3 regions of the Acidovorax sp. 1608163 genome follow, and region 2 is predicted to be linked to each of the others. Evidence: predicted binding sites of a transcription regulator. Region 2 holds the regulator's gene; each other region holds the start of a gene.

Region 1 (5,835 bases), 510 kb from region 2:
CGCCCTGGCGGTTGACGAACAGCAGCCGCCCGCGCTCGGCATTCACCGGCTGGCCAGAGGCATCGCTCCACCGCTGCATTTGCAACGCCACCGTGGTGTCGCCCGCATGGGCTGGCGCCAGCACCAAGGCCAGCGCCAGCCAAGCTGCTGACCGAAAAGCGTGGGGTGTAAGTGGGGTGTTCATGCCCACGATGGTGCTCACCGGGCATGAAGGATGGCTTAACGAGGGCGGTGCTTGCCACTGCTGCCTTCGGTGCTGTGGGTCTAGGGTATTTAATGAAAATGCCCGCTAGCGCTTTCAAAATAAGCGCTGGCAGCTATAGAAATGATAGTAAATGGTGCGTATTCCCAGTCAGCCATAGACTCATGTGCGGGACGCGGGGACTTCAGAAAAGCAAAAGCCCGCAGGCCTTGCGGGCTGCGGGCGTGGGACCGTGCCGATGGGGGCAGCGGGGCTCTAGACCCTGAGCGATCGCTCAATGTCTGTGAGCTTGTAGCGCGCCAGGGCGAGGTTGCCCTTGGCCTTGTCCAGAACCAGGTACAGGAACAGCCCCTCGCTGTTCGGGATCAGGCGGATCAAGTGGTACTGGTCGCCCAGGGTGATGAGGATGTCTTCAATGCCACGGCGCAGCCCCAACATCTCCATGGTCTTGAGCTTGGCCTTGACCACTTCGGTGTTGCCTGCGGCGGCCAAGTCCAGGTTCATGCCACTGCCTGCCTGGGCCAGGCACATGCCGCTGCGGTAGTCCACCACGGCGGCGGCCAAGGCGCCGTCAATGGTCATGGTGGTGTCCATGCACTGCTTCAGGTTGGAACTCATATCGTTGGTTTGTGAAAGGTTGTGGGCGTGTTGAAGGGCCAGTTCGTCCATGACACTGAGCTTGCCCAGTTGCTCCATCAAGATGAACCACAAAGTTTGAGGGCTGCTGTCGGGCAGTTGGTACGCCTGGAGGTTTGCCAGGTGCTGTGCCGGTGCAGACCGAAGGACAGATTCCTCCATGAGCGCGTTGGGCATCAGGAACGCCCAGACAGCGGGCGGGCGAAACGCTGCCAGCCATTCCCGTGTGGCGCGTAGCAGATTCACCGAGCCTGGGCCGATCAGCAAGATGACCGCTGCGCTGGCTGGGGAGGGCAAGCTCAGTTCTTTGGCGCTGGCGGGGCGAAGCCAATCAATTCTTGGGGCCACGGTGGCGTCTGCCAGGGGAATTTGCAGCCAGGGGCCTGGGCCCGAAACGTTGGCCACACCCAGTTGCGCCAGCGAATACAGACCCAGGCGCGCGGTGAGGTCAAGGACAGTGACGGTAGGGGAGGTGAAGGCCATGGCGTGAGGAAGAATGCGATGCCGAGGCGGTGTGCTGCACGAGTGATCGCCTGGAATGCCATCGGCGGTGGCCGGGTGAAGGCAAGTGTATCCAGGCGTTGCAAAATCATTTTTCCAAGAAAAATGACGGGCCAACCCATGCGGGTTGCCAATTGTGGATAAGCGTTAACTGCCGATATCGCTTAGACGCGAGGGGTGCATGCAATGGGGCGGTGCGGTCGGGGCTTGGCCGCCCGGGGCTTGCTCGCGCACCACAAGCCTTTCATGCCGCCATGGGGCATTGATCCACCACACCCCTTTGAACGCCATCAGCCGTGCGCTCCAAGGATCGACGCAAGGCACACCAGGAGGCAGCGCTGCCCCATGAAAAAAGCCCGCAGGCTAGAAGGCCTGCGGGCTTTGTGTAGGGCTCTCGGGTCAGAGCGCCTGGGCCATTACATGCCCATGCCGCCCATACCACCCATGCCGCCCATGTCAGGCATGCCGCCGCCAGCACCGGCTTCTTCCTTCGGAGCCTCTGCCACCATGGCTTCGGTCGTCAGCAGCAGCGATGCCACGGAGGCAGCGTTCTGCAGGGCAGTGCGGGTGACCTTTGTGGGGTCCAGAATGCCCAGCTCGAGCATGTCGCCGTACGTGTCGTTGGAGGCGTTGAAGCCGTAGTTGCCCTTGCCGGCCAACACAGCGTTCACCACGACGGAGGCTTCGCCGCCGGCGTTGTTCACGATTTCACGCAGGGGGGCTTCGATGGCCTTGAGCACCAGCTTGATACCGGCTTCTTGGTCGGCGTTGTCGCCCTTGACCGAGTCACCCACAGCTTGCTTGGCACGCAGCAGAGCCACGCCGCCGCCAGCCACAACGCCTTCTTCCACAGCCGCACGGGTAGCGTGCAGTGCGTCTTCCACGCGGGCCTTCTTTTCCTTCATTTCGACTTCGGTGGCAGCGCCAACCTTGATCACGGCCACACCGCCAGCCAGCTTGGCCACGCGCTCTTGCAGCTTTTCGCGGTCGTAGTCGGACGTGGCTTCTTCGATCTGCACGCGCACTTGCTTGACGCGGGCTTCGATGTCAGCGGCAGCGCCAGCACCGTCGATGATGATGGTGTTTTCCTTGCCCACTTCGATGCGCTTGGCTTGGCCCAGGTCGGCCAGGGTGACCTTTTCCAGGGTCAGGCCCACTTCTTCAGCGATGACCTTGCCGCCCGTCAGGATGGCGATGTCTTCCAGCATGGCCTTGCGGCGGTCGCCGAAGCCAGGAGCCTTCACAGCCACAACCTTCAGGATGCCGCGGATCGTGTTGACCACCAGCGTAGCCAGGGCTTCGCCGTCAACTTCTTCGGCAATGATCAGCAGGGGACGGCCAGCCTTGGCAACTTGCTCCAGCGTGGGCAGCAGGTCGCGGATGTTGCTGATCTTCTTGTCGAACAGCAGCACGAAGGGGTTGTCCAGAATGGCGGATTGCTTTTCTGGGTTGTTGATGAAGTAGGGCGACAGGTAGCCGCGGTCGAACTGCATGCCTTCCACGACGTCCAGTTCGCTGTCCAGCGACTTGCCGTCTTCCACGGTGATCACGCCTTCCTTGCCAACCTTGTCCATGGCGTCAGCGATCAGCTTGCCGATGGTTTCGTCGGAGTTGGCGGAGATCGAACCCACTTGGGCGATTTCCTTGGAGGTGGTGGTGGGCTTGGAAGCCTTCTTCAGCTCGATCACCAGGGCTGCAACAGCCTTGTCGATACCGCGCTTCAGGTCCATTGGGTTGATGCCAGCGGCCACGTACTTGAAGCCTTCGCGAACGATGGCTTGTGCCAGCACGGTGGCGGTGGTGGTGCCGTCACCAGCGTTGTCGCTGGTCTTGGAAGCCACTTCCTTCACGAGCTGGGCGCCCATGTTCTGCAGCTTGTCCTTGAGTTCGATTTCCTTGGCCACGGACACACCGTCCTTGGTCACGGTAGGGGCGCCGAACGAGCGCTCCAGCACCACATTGCGGCCCTTGGGGCCCAGGGTCACCTTGACCGCGTTGGCCAGGATGTTCACGCCTTCAACCATGCGAGCGCGGGCTTCGCCGCCGAAAACTACGTCTTTTGCTGCCATTTGGAGCTCCTAAATTGGGTTCAAACTGGCTGCCGGCGCTTGTCTGGAAAGCGCGAGCAGCTATGAAAAAATGAGTAAATCAGCAGGGAGAGAGAATTACTTCTCGACCACTGCGAACAAATCGTCTTCTTTCATGACCAGCAGCTCGTCGCCGTTGACCTTGACGGTCTGGCCCGAGTACTTGCCGAACAGAACGCGGTCGCCGACTTTCACGTTCAGGGCGAGCACTTCGCCCTTGTCGTTCTTCTTGCCGGGGCCGACGGCCAGCACTTCACCTTGATCGGGCTTTTCAGCGGCGTTGTCAGGGATCACGATGCCGGAGGCAGTCGTTGTTTCGCTTTCGATGCGCTTGACAATCACGCGGTCGTGCAGAGGGCGAAGGTTCATTGGATCTCTCCTGTGATGAAAGTTACGTGGCGCGCCAGAGGCCATCCCCAGCGCTTTGCAATTAATGGCACGGCATTGTTAGCACTCTGCCTGTGTGAGTGCTAATGATAGGGGCATTTGATGGCATTTCAAGGGCTGAGCCTCTGGCGTACCTCACAACTTTTACCTGGGGCCAACTCGGGACGCTTTACCCGCTATATACAATCTGACAACACACTGAACGCTGTGGAGAGGGGGGAGTCCGCCCATCTTCGACTTTCCCAGGCGTTTCCTACTCCGCGCCTCTTGCCCTGTAAACACTCTTGCGATGCAGAGTGAGGCGCTCACTCTCCTCAAAACCGAATGGCGTCCTTGCAACTGACCACCACGCTAATGGGCATTGGCCTTGCGGCGCTGATCCTTCATCTCATTCGCAGAGACCATCTCTATGTGATGCATGGTCTTTTCTGGGTGCTGGTGGCGGGGGCCGCTGCATTGTTGGGTGCATGGCCAGGGCTGATTGACAAGCTGGCGGCATTGCTTGGGATCAGCTACCCACCCGCGTTGCTGCTCTTGCTCGCATGTATGGTGCTTTTGGTGAAATCACTGCACTCCGACATGGTGAATACGCGCATAGAGCGCGATGTGCGTCGGCTCAACCAGCGCTTGGCTTTGCTTCAGGCAGATTTGGAAGCTCGCACAGATGACCATGGGCAGCAGTCGCCTGGTAACTCCTCTGGCATATGACCTGTCCACTGCTTCCTGTCATCCTGTGCGGCGGGTCTGGCACTCGCCTTTTTCCTTTGTCTCGGGAGAGTTACCCCAAACAGTTTCTTGCACTTGCTGGTGAGCAAACCATGCTTCAGCAGACTGCAATGAGGTTGCATGGCTTTGAGGGCGATGTAGCTGTGGCCTTTTCGCCGCTGCTGGTTTGCAATGAGGATCATCGGTTTTTGGCCGCCAACCAGTTGCTGGAAATCGGTATTCGTCATGCCGATCTCATCCTCGAGCCAGTGGCTCGAAACACCGCTCCTGCCCTTGCTCTGGCCGCGCTGCACGCACGTGCTGGCAACGAAGATCCGGTGATGCTTGTCATGCCTGCAGACCATGTGATCAGGGACATGGACGCCTTTCATCATGCCGTGCGGCTGGGGTATGGGCTGGCGTCTGAGGGAGGGATTGTCACCTTTGGTGTGGTGCCGCAGCATCCTGAAACAGGCTATGGCTACATCCAGTATCGGCGGGAACAAGCAAATCAAGCGTTTCCTGTGGAGGGTTTTACGGAAAAACCGAGCTTGGCGCTGGCGAAGCAATACCTGGCCCAGGGTAACTATCTGTGGAACAGCGGCATTTTCATGATGCGGCCAAGTATCTGGTTGAAGGCGCTGGTTGCAGGCCGACCTGACATCTTGAGCTGCTGTGAGGGGGCAATGCAGGCAGCGCGGTGCGATATGGATTTCATCCGCCCCAGTGCCGCCGCATTTGAGTCGTGCCCTTCGGATTCCATTGACTATGCCGTGATGGAGAAGCTGCCTGCCCATCCTGAATGGGGCATCCCAATCAGTGTGGTTCCGTTGCAGGCTGGTTGGTCAGATGTTGGCTCTTGGGATGCGCTGTGGAGCGTGTTAGACCGCGACAATGAAGGAAATGCCGTGGTGGGTGATGCTGTTCAACACCACGGTTGCAGCGGCTCTCTGTTTCTGTCTTCAAGCCGTTTGGTAGCGGGTATCGGTCTTAAAGACGTGGTGGTTGTCGAGACCCCAGACGCCGTTTTGATAGCCGACAAACGGTGTACCCAAGAGGTTAAGGCTGTAGTGGCCCAGCTAAACCAAAAGGGTAACAAACTTGCCAGCCAGCATCGAAAGGTTCATCGCCCCTGGGGTTGGTATGACCTGATCGATAGCGGCGAGCGGTTCCAAGTCAAACGCATTGTGGTCAATCCGGGGGCCAGCCTGAGCTTGCAAATGCACAAGTACCGCGCTGAGCATTGGGTCGTGGTCAAAGGCATTGCAGAAGTCACCCATGGCGATCGCTGTTTTCAGTTGCAGGAAGACGAATCCA
Region 2 (5,835 bases):
CCGGAAATTTATTCGTTGTTGCAGCCCCCAGCGGGGCGGGCAAATCCAGCCTTGTCAAAGCCCTTTTGGAGCTGGACTCGCGTGTGAGCCCCTCTATCTCGCACACCACGCGCGCGCCCCGCGGGCAAGAAAAGCACGGCCGCGAATACTTCTTCGCATCGCAGTCAGAGTTTGACGCCATGGTGCAGGGCAACGCCTTTGTGGAATGGGCGTTGGTGCACGGCAACCGCTATGGCACCTCCAAAAAGGCCATTGAAGAACGCATCGCCCAAGGGGCTGATGTGATTCTGGAAATCGACTTCCAAGGCGCACTCCAAGTCAAACAGGCCTTTGCCAATGCGGTGCTGGTATTCATCCTGCCCCCGAGCTGGGAGGAATTGCGCTCCCGCCTGGAGCGGCGCGGCGAAGACTCTCCAGAAACCATCGAGTTGCGGCTGAAAAATGCAGCCACCGAGATGGAACAGGCCAACAAATTCGACTTCGTTATAATCAACGAGTTGTTTGAGCGCGCGCTTTTCGACCTGAAAGCCGTAGTTCACGCCCAGCGACTCAAGTACGCCGCACAGCGCCGCGCCCGTGCTGACACCTTCAAGTCGCTCAATATCACCTGAATCCCCGGAGTAAAACGATGGCACGCATCACCGTAGAAGACTGTCTGGAAAAGATCCCCAACCGCTTCCAGCTTGTGTTGGCCGCCACGTACCGCGCACGCATGCTGAGCCAGGGCCACGCCCCTCGCATTGAAAGCCGCAACAAGCCTGCCGTGACAGCCCTGCGCGAAATCGCCGAGGGCAAAGTCGGCCTGGAAATGCTCAAGAAGGTTCCCGGTTGAGCTTTGTCAGGCAATGCCTTCCAAAAAGCACCGCTCTGCGGTGCTTTTTTTTGCTTCCCCGTCGGCCCGCGCGCTCCCACGCTACATTTAAGGCATGAACGCGGTGCTCAATTCAACTTCTGCAACGCAGACCCGACCTGGCGACAGCCAATCCCCTGCCAGCCAAACCGCTGCAGCCGCCAACGCAGCTGCAGCCAGCTTTGCTGCGCTGACAGAAAACCTGGACTACCTGGACGCCACCAGCATTGAGCAGGTGCGCCAGGCCTATCGCTTTGCAGACGAGGCCCACCTGGGCCAGTTGCGCAACAGCGGCGAACCCTACATCACCCACCCCATCGCAGTGGCGGCCCAATGCGCCACCTGGAAGCTCGATGCCCAAGCCCTGATGGCGGCACTGCTTCACGACGCCATGGAAGATTGCGGCGTGACCAAGGCTGATTTGATCGACCGCTTTGGTGCGCCAGTGGCCGAGCTGGTGGACGGGCTGACCAAGCTGGACAAGCTGCAGTTCAACACCCGCGAAGAAAACCAGGCCGAGTCGTTTCGCAAAATGCTGCTGGCCATGGCGCGCGATGTGCGCGTCATCCTCATCAAGCTGGCCGACCGCACGCACAACATGCGCACGCTGTCGGACATGCCGCGCAGCAAATGGGGGCGCATTTCCTCCGAGACCCTCGAAATCTATGCCCCCATCGCGCACCGCCTGGGGCTGAACCAGACTTATCGGGAGTTGCAAGACCTGTCTTTCAGGCACCTGCACCCTTGGCGCTACGCCACGCTGTCCAAAGCCGTGAACAAATCACGCAACCGGCGGCGCGACCTGGTGCAAAAGGTGCAAACAGAAGTCGATGCCGCCTTCAATCGCATCGGCATGAAGGTCCGTCTCGCGGGCCGCGAGAAAACGCTGTATGCCATCTACCAAAAGATGGACCTCAAGCACCTGAGCTTTGCGCAGGTCACAGACATCTACGGCTTTCGCGTGATTGTGCCCACCGTGACGGACTGCTACACCGCACTGGGAGTACTGCACCAGATGTACAAGCCCGTGCCGGGCAAGTTCAAGGACCATATTGCGATTGCCAAGCTCAATGGCTACCAATCTTTGCACACCACCCTGGTGGGCCCATCCGGAGTGAACATTGAGTTCCAGATGCGCACCGACGAAATGCACGTGATCGCAGAAGCCGGTGTGGCTGCGCACTGGCTATACAAGGCACAGGACACCGACGGAACATCAGCAGAGCGTTTGGGCACCAAATGGCTGCAATCGCTGCTGGACATCCAGAATGAAACCCGAGACGCGGCCGAATTCTGGGACCACGTCAAAGTGGATCTGTTCCCAGACGCGGTGTACGTCTTCACACCCAAGAGCCAAATCATGGCCCTGCCCCGTGGCGCAACCGTGGTGGACTTCGCTTACGCCATCCACAGCAACGTGGGCGACCGCACGACCGCAGCCAAAATCAACAATGAGCAGGTTCCCCTGCGCACCGAGCTCAAGAACGGCGATGTGGTGGAAATCATCACAGCCCCCGTGTCCACACCCAACCCCGCTTGGCTGGGGTTTGTGCGCACGGGGCGTGCACGCTCCAAAATTCGCCACTACCTCAAAACCCTGGCCCAAACCGAGTCCGAGGGCCTGGGCGAAAAGCTGCTCACCCAGGCCATTCGGGCCGAGGGCTTGGAGCAACTGCCGCCGGATGAAGGCGACACACATGTCCTATGGGAAAGACTGCTGCGATTCACGGGCAACCGTAATCGCAGTGAGCTCATGACAGATTTGGGATTGGGCAAACGCATCGCAGGCATCGTGGCCAAACGGCTGGTGGTGCTGCTGGGCGAAACCGGACATCGCCCTGACGCACTGCTGCTCACCCGAGAACGCTACACCTCTCACGAGACGTTGTCACAGGGGGCCGTCACACTGGATGGCAGTGAAAACGCGTCCGTGCAGTACGCGCCCTGCTGCCGCCCTGTGCCCGGGGATCGCATCGTGGGCTACCTGGGACGCGGTGAAGGACTGGTTGTACACAACGCCCACTGCAGTGTGGCCAAGCGGCTGCAGCACAAAGACAGTGAACGCTTCATCGCAGTGGACTGGGCCGATGAGCCAATACGCATGTTTGAAACCGGCGTGGTAGTCACCGTTGCCAATGGCAAGGGCGTGCTGGCGCGCATAGCACAGGAACTCGCCAACTCCGAAGCGGACATCACCCATGTGGACATGGACGATGAGGTCGCCCTGGACACCACCGACCTGCGCTTCATCGTCGCCGTCAGAGACCAAGCCCACCTGGAAGCCGCACTGCGCAACCTCCGCCGCACCCAGGCGGTCCTTCGCGCCTCACGGATCACTCCGCAAGCCACCTGACAAGCACAAGCACCTCAAGCCATCCATCAATCCAGGATAGCTTGGGTTTTATTGAGCAGGCCTCTTTGAACTTGAAATATCCGTTCGGGTTGAGCTTGTCGAAACCTTGTGCAGCGCTTCGGCAAGCTCAGCGTGAACGGATCAAGTAGGTTCGTGCCGGATCAATAGCCGGGTAATGCAGGCTTTGGATAGGTTACGGACAAAACCTCCAACGACCGCACCCCGCCCGGCGTGGGCAAAGGCACCTCATCGCCCACACGCGCCTTGAGCAGCGCACGTGCGACTGGAGAAATCCAACTGACTTGGCCAGCATGGCTATCGGCCTCGTCAATCCCCATGATGGTGATGATGCGGTCAATGCCTTCATCGTCGCCATAGGTGACCGTTGCGCCAAAGAAGACTTGGTCACTGCCCGCGTGCAAACTGGGATCGACCACCTCGGCAATCTCTAGCCGCTTGGTCAAAAATCGAATGCGCCGATCTATCTCGCGCAGGCGCTTTTTGCCATACAGGTAGTCACCATTCTCCGAGCGGTCACCATTGCTGGCCGCCCAGTGCACCGTCTCAACCACCTTGGGCCGCTCGTTGTCGATGAGGTCCAGCAGCTCAGAACGCAAACGGGCATATCCAGCGGGTGTGATGTAGTTTTTTCCACCTACGGGGATGGGAGACAGAGCGACTTCATCACCCTCATCCCCATCAGACTCTTTGGTAAAGGCTTTACTCATAGCGCGCTCATCCCCAAAAAGAATCAAGCGATCAGACAAATGAAAAAGCCTGCAACTTTTCAGTTGCAGGCTTTAAACATTGGTGCGGCTGGCAGGAATCGAACCCACGACCCCTTGGTTCGTAGCCAAGTACTCTATCCAGCTGAGCTACAGCCGCTAAGCTTTGAATTATAGCATAAATTTTTATAACTTTAAAAATTTATGCAACTTGTTTTTGTCAACTTAACGAAGACATCAACTTCATCGCATGCCTCAGATTGTAATGCACTCTGATGGGTGTTTTCCCCAAAATCTCAACTTTTCATAAAAAAGTAAGAGTGCAGACAACCGCGGGCTTTGGTAGGGCGTGAGGGACTTGAACCCGCGACCAAAGGATTATGAGTCCTCTGCTCTAACCAACTGAGCTAACGCCCCGGTACCAACCCGCTCTCGCGGAAGACCCGGATTGTAAGGTGTTTATTTGCGGTAGCTGAGCGCGTTGGAGACCAACTTGGAGGTGATGTCCACGATCTGAATCATCTTGTCATACGGCATGCGCGTAGGCCCGATCACCCCCAAAGTGCCAACCACTTTGCCATCGACTTCGTAAGGCGCACTTACAACAGACAGCTCTTCAAATGGCACCACTTGGCTTTCACCGCCAATGTAGATACGCACACCCTCCGCCTGACTGGAGATGTCGAGCAACCGCAGTATCTGCGTCTTTTGCTCAAAAAGGTCGAAGGCCCTGCGCAGGTTGCCCATGTCGCTGGAGAAGTCACTGACGGACAGCAGGTTGCGCTCGCCAGAAATCACGACTTCATCTTGCGCTTGTGAAAGCACCTCAGAGCTGACAGTCACCGCCGCTTGCATCAATGCAGCGATTTCTCCTCGCAGCAAGTCCACCTCTGACTTGAGGCGCTCGCGCACCTGCTCCATCGCGAGCCCCGCATAGTGGGTATTGAGAAAGTTGGCGGCCTCTATCAACTGTGACTGGGAATAGTCGGCGTCCGTAAAGATCACGCGGTTCTGAACGTCACCTTCAGGGGAGACGATGATGACCAGAAAGCGTCGCTCAGAGAGCCGCAAGAACTCAATGTGCCGAAACACCGAGGTACGGCGCGGAGCCATGACCACGCCCACAAACTGAGATAAGTTTGAGAGCAAATGGGCTGCATTGGCAATGACCTTTTGCGGCTGCTCTGGCCTCAGTTGCGGCGCATCCAGTCCGTCGCGCTGAACCGTGAGCATCGTGTCCACAAAAAGCCGGTAGCCCCGGGCTGTCGGAATACGCCCGGCGGAGGTGTGTGGGCTGGCGATCAGCCCCAACTCCTCCAGATCCGACATCACATTGCGGATCGTTGCAGGCGAAAGGTCCAGCCCAGACGCACGTGAAAGGGTGCGCGAGCCTACGGGCTGCCCATCAGCGATATAGCGCTCGACAAGCGCTTTGAGCAACAACTTGGCACGGTCATCGAGCATTGTTTGATTTTAATGATGTAATTTCCAAATGACCCCGAAACTCCGTCGCGTCGCCTTGATTGGCAAATACCAAGCCTCTGCAGCGTCCGGCATGACTGACAGCAGCTTGCAGGCTCTGGAAGAAATTGCCAGCTTCATGACCCATATGGGCTGTGAAGTCATGCTGGAAGCCGAGACCGCTGCGAACACAGGTCTGCGGCAATATGCGTCCATAGAGGTTGATGCGATTGCCAACTGTGATGTCGGGCTGGTCGTTGGAGGTGACGGCACCATGCTTGGGATTGCCAGAAGGCTTGCTCGGCACGGTACGCCGCTGATTGGGATTAACCAAGGTCGATTGGGCTTTATCACCGATATCCCTTTCGATGCCTATCAGACCACACTGGGGCCCATGTTGCGAGGTGAATATGAAGAAGATTCCCGGCCATTGATGCACGCCAGGG
Region 3 (5,835 bases), 130 kb from region 2:
CACCGGGTTGATGCCGCTGCGCGCTTTCAGCAGCTCTGTGCCAATGTGGCCCACTGTGCCCACGCCCGGCGTGCCGTAGCTCCATTTGTCGCCTGCGCTGCGTGCAGCGGCCATGAACTCGCGGGCGTCGGCGGTGGCCGACACCCCGGGCTGGCTCAGCGGGGCCGTCAGCACCAGGGGCGATGTGCCCACCAGCGTCAGCGGTGCCAAGTCCTTTTGCGGGTCATAGGGCACAGCGGCATTGATCAGCTTGGCAATCGTCATGTTGCCGTTGATCATCAAGCCAATCGTATGGTCATCCCGTGCCTTGGCCACCGCATCGGCCCCAATGTTGCCGCCTGCGCCCACCTTGTTTTCCACCAGCACCGGCTGCCCCAATGCCTTGGACAAAGGCTCAGAAAAAGTGCGAGCCGTCAGGTCGGGCGAAGAGCCCGGTGGGAAGCCAACCACAATTTTCAGCGGTTTGGTAGGCCAGGGGGCCTGGGCTGCAACGGCTGGGGCTTTTTGGGCCAGAGCACAAGACGAAGCCAATGCCGTCAACGCCAGGACAACGGCACTGCGGCGAGAGAACACGGGATGCATGGGGCTCCTTCCAAGGTGTATGAATGTGCGGCACACGGCAAAGCGCCTTTGCACCGCACAAAGAAAAGCCCGCCAAATCTGTTGACTAGCTTGCGAAGCCACCACGCAGGGGCATCGCAATCAGCATCAACAGGTTCCTGGCGGGCCCTGTGTGGGGTCTATCGGCAAGGCTCCCAAATGGTAGTGCCGCTGCATGCCCGCTGTACCCCACTCGCACCTTGCTTCAATGGCTTAGGCGGGTTCCGTCAAAGCCTTCTTCATTTTCTTCATCGCAGCCACTTCAATTTGCCGGATGCGTTCAGCACTCACGCCGTAAACCGCCGCCAGCTCGTGCAGCGTCATGCCGCCAGAGCCATCGTCGTTCACCTTCAGCCAGCGCTCTTCCACAATACGGCGGCTGCGCTCGTCCAGGCTGGCCAGCGCATTGGCAATACCGTCAGACGCCAGCACATCGCGTTGGCGCGACTCAATCATGGCCGTGGGCTCGTGCGATGCATCGGCCAAGTAAGCAATCGGGCCAAAGGCTTGCTCGCTGTCGTCCGAAGGGGTGGGGTCCAGCAGCACATCGCCACCCGACATGCGCGTTTCCATCTCAATGACCTCTTCGCGCTTCACGTTCAGCTGTGCTGCCACTACATCGATTTCGTGGTCAGACAGCGTGTCGCGGTGCGTGGCAGCATCAGCTGCGCTGGCATCGGCCTTGAAGCCCTGTTTCATCGAGCGCAGATTGAAAAACAGCTTGCGCTGGGCCTTGGTGGTCGCCACCTTGACCATGCGCCAGTTTTTCAGAATGTATTCATGGATCTCGGCCTTGATCCAGTGCATGGCGTAGCTCACCAGCCGAACGCCCTGGTCAGGGTCAAAACGCTTGACGGCCTTCATCAGGCCGACATTGCCTTCCTGGATCAGATCGCCATGGGGCAACCCGTACCCCAGGTACTGGCGTGAAATGGAAACCACCAAGCGCAGGTGCGACATCACCAAGCGGCCCGCAGCGTCCACATCGTTGTTTTCTTTGAGTTGGCGGGCGTAAGTCTGCTCTTCTTCCTGCGTCAGCAGGGGCAGGCGGTTGACCGCCGAAATGTAGGCGTCCAAGTTGCCCAGGGCCGGGACTAGCGCCCAGGGGCTGGTGGGTGTCACAGCAGTGATTGCGGTTCCAGATGAAAGTGTCATGCCGGGAATCCTTTCCTCAATAGCATCATGTTAGCACTCTCATAGATAGAGTGCTAAGGCCAAAGTTCCCACCCGCAGTTGGCATATGGGATTGCGGCGAAGGCGGTGGCTGCATTGGCGAGTGTCGATTCTCGGGGAGTTTTGTATTTTTCTCACTGAGTTTTGTATTTTTTGGTTTGCAAAAAATCTCGTAAGTTATTGATTTGTATATTTTTTATGGATTTCTAGGGCGTTGTTGCTAGCGAATTTGCTTAAATTTTGGGCAATTTTTCAGCAATCCTCGTATGCCCCGCCTGAAATGACATGCATGTCAAACCCCTTGGTTCAAGGCATCCAAACGGCTTCCCATGAGCGCGTTTTTCCCGCTTCTCAAGGGCGCTGAAAATGCGCACCTCCGCTTGTGGCGTGCCTGAGCGATATCGCCACAGCATTTTGTAATTGGGTACTGGCTTTTGGATGTGTTGATGGCTGCTTCAGGCTGTCACCTGTCATTGTTGTTTGCGATCTGACCGGCAACGATTGCTGCAAGCAGTCATACGGAGGGCGCTTGCTTGATTGACTGCTTAACCTTCGACACCGGTCGTTCGAGCCATGCAACCAGGGCAGAGTCAGCGTGAGCGACCGGTCTTGGCATTAATGGCTTTCCGCTCCCAACCCTGAGCTGTCGCTGGTGAGTTCGAATGTCATGCCGAGAAGCAACCGGGAGAGCGTGGCACGCCCCCAGATCAACTTTCCGCCCGAGGCATCATTGCGCCCACTCTGTGAGCGTCTGTCCATCCCAGCCTGACGGCCACCCCGCCAGCCCGCCCTATGGCGGGTTTATCTCGTCGGTGTCTTAGTACCGCCGGATTGCTTTGTCCAGGCGATTGAGCATGGCGCAGTGGGTCTCGCCCTCAGGCAGCATCAGCTTGGCCAGGGCGTTGTGCCCGTCCGAGGCCGTGGCTGCGCAGTCGATGCCGGTGATCTGTCCGATGGTGTTGTCGCCAGCATCGACATACTCCACGAATCGCGCATGAGTTACATGCACACGACCGCCGCTCGCGTCGACTATGACCCTGCGCCCCAGCACGAACGCCGCCAGCTGCTGGCGGCCGTCGGGGAGAGGGACGTCGGTCGTGCTTGCCGGCTGCTTGAAGCGCACATATCTGAATCGGGCGCAGCAATCGTCAGAGCCCCGGCGCGGCATGACGCGCTGTAGTACCGAGGCAGTCGTGTGGCGGAACGCCCTTCAAAAAATCGACGCCTTGTAGGCTACCAATCCGATCAGCGTCATGGTTGCCCCATGGCCTCCGCAACCGCAACCCTCTCCAACGACACCCGCAACGACATCCTCGCTTCGATCCAGTCCCGAAATAGGACCGCCGGGCTCGCGGCATTCCTCAACGTGCCAAGGGCACCGCAAGGGCACCCGCGAAGCGCGGCGATTCGGCTTCGTCGAGCATGGCTGCGGCGACAGTGGCCCTGCTGACTCCGGCAGGGAAGAGTCGGCGGGGCGCAACATCGGGTGCCACGGTGCGCCGTGAGGTGGCCACTGACCCCTCACCAAGCGGCCCCGCATGGAAGACGGTGCCGCCCGCGCGCAGCACCGTCGTGTCGGCCTCGACCTTGTCCGGCACTTCTTTGCCCAACACCAGGGCCAGCAGCATGCGGACGGCCCAGCCACCTTGGCTTGCCGTCTGCCCGGTGCCGAACGCACCCAGCCAGATAACGCGGGCCGGTCTGGCGGCCACCACCGCGCGTGCCCCTGCGGTGAGCACGCCAGGCCGCCCGCCCTTGCCGATGCCCAATGCGGACAGCAAGGTGACATCGGCGCCCAGCGCCTGGCGTAGCGACGATGGGTCGTAGACATCGACGCGCACAAGCCGCAATCGGGGGTGCGGATCGAACCCGCTGCGGGCGGGGTCGCGCACCAGCGCGCTGACCTCATGGCCACGCGCCAACGCCTGTTGCACAAGTTCTCGGCCCGTGCCGCCGCTGGCACCCAGGATGGCGAGCTTCATGCAGCCTCCTGGCTCGGGATGGAGCGCAGCACGGCAGTGGCTGCCGCGTGCAGCGCTGGCGCAGCCATCAGGATGTCGGTTGCGCCGGGCTGCCAAGGCGAGCCATCGATGCGGCTCACCGTGCCGCCCGCCTCCTGGACAAACAGCACGCCCGCCGCCACGCCCGGCAGCACGCAGGCGTACTGCCAGAAGACGTCGTTCTGGCCGCTGGCGACATGCAGCATCGGGAAGGTCGATGGCACCGACGTGCGCACCAGCAAGGCGTGGCCGAGCATGGCGGTGACCGACCCACCGATCGGCCCGTAGGTGGCGGTTTGTCCCGCCTCGGCCTGGCCTGTGCTGACGATGGCGTCTGCCAGTTGCGTCTTCGCGCTGACACGCACGGCCTGGCCGTTGCGGTGCGCGCCCTTGCCGCTCACTGCAGTCCACATCATGCCCTCTAGCGGGTGGTGGAACACGGCGAGCACAGGTTGGCGATCGCGTACCAGTGTGATGCTCACGCCCCAGTCGCCCAGGCCATGGACGTGGTTGACGTTGCCCTCCACGGCATCCACCACCCACCACTCGCCATCGGGCAGGGGCATGGCTTCGAGTTCGCCGTCCAGCCAGTTGGCACCGGGGCGCAGTGCGCTGAGCGCATCGCGCAAGCCCTTGGCCACCAGTGCCTCGTTGTGGGCCAGTGCCGCCATCAGGGCGTTGCGGTCATGCGGTCGGGCATCGGGCGAGAAGTGGGCCAGCAACTGCTGCCCGGCGCGTTCGGCGGCGGCGGTCATGCCAGCGAGCAAGGCATCGGCGGTGGGCTCGGCGAGGGGGTAGAGGGCTTGGGTCATGTGGTGTGTCTTGCGGGTGGTCGGAGGCATCTCGATGTGCCCATGCCGCCACGATAGGCAAGTGATCACATGACGTCCAGTGCAATATCGGCAATGAATACGTTACCCTGATGCAATGGATATGAACCTGCTCACCGCCCTCGATGCCCTGCTCGAGCACAACAGCGTGGCCATGGCTGCGGAGCGTCTGCACCTGACGCCGCCTGCGGTGAGCCGCACCCTGTCGCGCATCCGCCATGTGACGGGCGACGACATCCTGGTGCGTGCTGGTCGCACCATGGTGCCGACGCCGTACGCCCAGGCCATCCGCGCGCAGGTGCATGCCCTGGTGCAGGAGGCTTCGACCTTGTTGAAGCCCGCCGGTGCGCTCGACTTCACCACGCTTGACCGGGTGTTCACGCTGCGCGGGCACGATGCGCTGCTGGCCGCACTGGCGCCAACGCTGATCGCCAGCGTGGGCGAGGCGGCACCTGCCTTGCGCATCCGCTTCCTGGGCGAAGACGCGTCAGGGCGCCAGGAAGGGCTGCGAACAGAGGTGGACCTGGAGCTGGGCGCGTCGGTGCCGACCCAGCCGGAGATCACGCACCAGGTGCTGGGTGAGGACCATCTCGTCCTGGCGCTGCGACGCCAACACCCCCTGGCCCGGGCCCGGCTGTCGCCTGCGAAGCTGGCTGCCCTGCCGTACGTGGTCGTGTCGCGTCGTGGGCGGCTGCGTGATCGCGTGGACGAGGCCTTGGCCGACCTGGGCCTTTCGCGGCGTGTGGTGGCGTCGCTGCCCACCTCGGCGGCGGCGCTGGAGGTGGTCGCGCGCTCGGATGCCGTCACGGTGGTGGCCCAGAGGCTGTGCGCCGGGCTGTGCGAGGCGCTCGACATCGTGCAGCGACCACTGCCCATGCCGGTGGCGCCTGCACCGGTCGTGCTGTCCTGGCACCGCCGGTTCGACAGCGACGCTGCGCACCGTTGGCTGCGGGCCCGCGTGGCCGACACGCTTCAGGCCGCACTCGTTCAGTGAATCAGTGAAGGCCCGCACCTGGCGCTGCCCATGTCGTGGGGCACAGCAGTGGCTCACCGCGTTCGCAAACAAATTTCGCACCACCACTAGACGACCGGTCTAATTCAATCTATCATTGACCCATGTTCTGCACAGCGCGGCCCGCAAAGCCGCTCCACGCAGCCCACATCGCCGCACTTCCGTTGAAGTGTATTTTTTGATTCGGTTAAATAGTAGACCGGTCTAATTTTTTGACATC

What was found. The regulator HrcA, encoded in region 2, represses chaperone genes, less so after heat shock. The targets are predictions, from matches to a motif close to TTAGCACTCNNNNNNNNNGAGTGCTAA.
Region 1: EAG14_RS17795 (co-chaperone GroES) is a predicted target of HrcA. The motif match lies at 3,874-3,900, and genes of this name have one in related genera.
Region 3: rpoH (RNA polymerase sigma factor RpoH) is a predicted target of HrcA. The motif match lies at 1,786-1,812, and genes of this name have one in related genera.

The regions. Positions count from the first base shown of each region.
Region 1 is NZ_CP033069.1:4,003,353-4,009,187, reverse strand. It holds gene EAG14_RS17810 (DUF1924 domain-containing protein) at 1-184, opposite strand, end outside; gene EAG14_RS17805 (hypothetical protein) at 458-820, opposite strand; gene groL (chaperonin GroEL) at 1,756-3,408, opposite strand; gene EAG14_RS17795 (co-chaperone GroES) at 3,505-3,795, opposite strand; gene EAG14_RS17790 (DUF2304 domain-containing protein) at 4,138-4,521, shown strand; gene EAG14_RS17785 (mannose-1-phosphate guanylyltransferase/mannose-6-phosphate isomerase) at 4,518-5,835, shown strand, end outside.
Region 2 is NZ_CP033069.1:3,492,021-3,497,855, forward strand. It holds gene gmk (guanylate kinase) at 1-611, shown strand, start outside; gene rpoZ (DNA-directed RNA polymerase subunit omega) at 629-832, shown strand; gene EAG14_RS15480 (bifunctional (p)ppGpp synthetase/guanosine-3',5'-bis(diphosphate) 3'-pyrophosphohydrolase) at 927-3,203, shown strand; gene greB (transcription elongation factor GreB) at 3,365-3,931, opposite strand; tRNA gene EAG14_RS15490 (tRNA-Arg) at 4,012-4,088, opposite strand; tRNA gene EAG14_RS15495 (tRNA-Ile) at 4,269-4,345, opposite strand; gene hrcA (heat-inducible transcriptional repressor HrcA) at 4,388-5,392, opposite strand; gene EAG14_RS15505 (NAD kinase) at 5,421-5,835, shown strand, end outside.
Region 3 is NZ_CP033069.1:3,621,535-3,627,369, reverse strand. It holds gene EAG14_RS16115 (tripartite tricarboxylate transporter substrate binding protein) at 1-582, opposite strand, end outside; gene rpoH (RNA polymerase sigma factor RpoH) at 814-1,755, opposite strand; gene EAG14_RS22895 (hypothetical protein) at 2,591-2,758, opposite strand; gene EAG14_RS16100 (NAD(P)-dependent oxidoreductase) at 3,135-3,755, opposite strand; gene EAG14_RS16095 (inositol monophosphatase family protein) at 3,752-4,585, opposite strand; gene EAG14_RS16090 (LysR family transcriptional regulator) at 4,707-5,597, shown strand.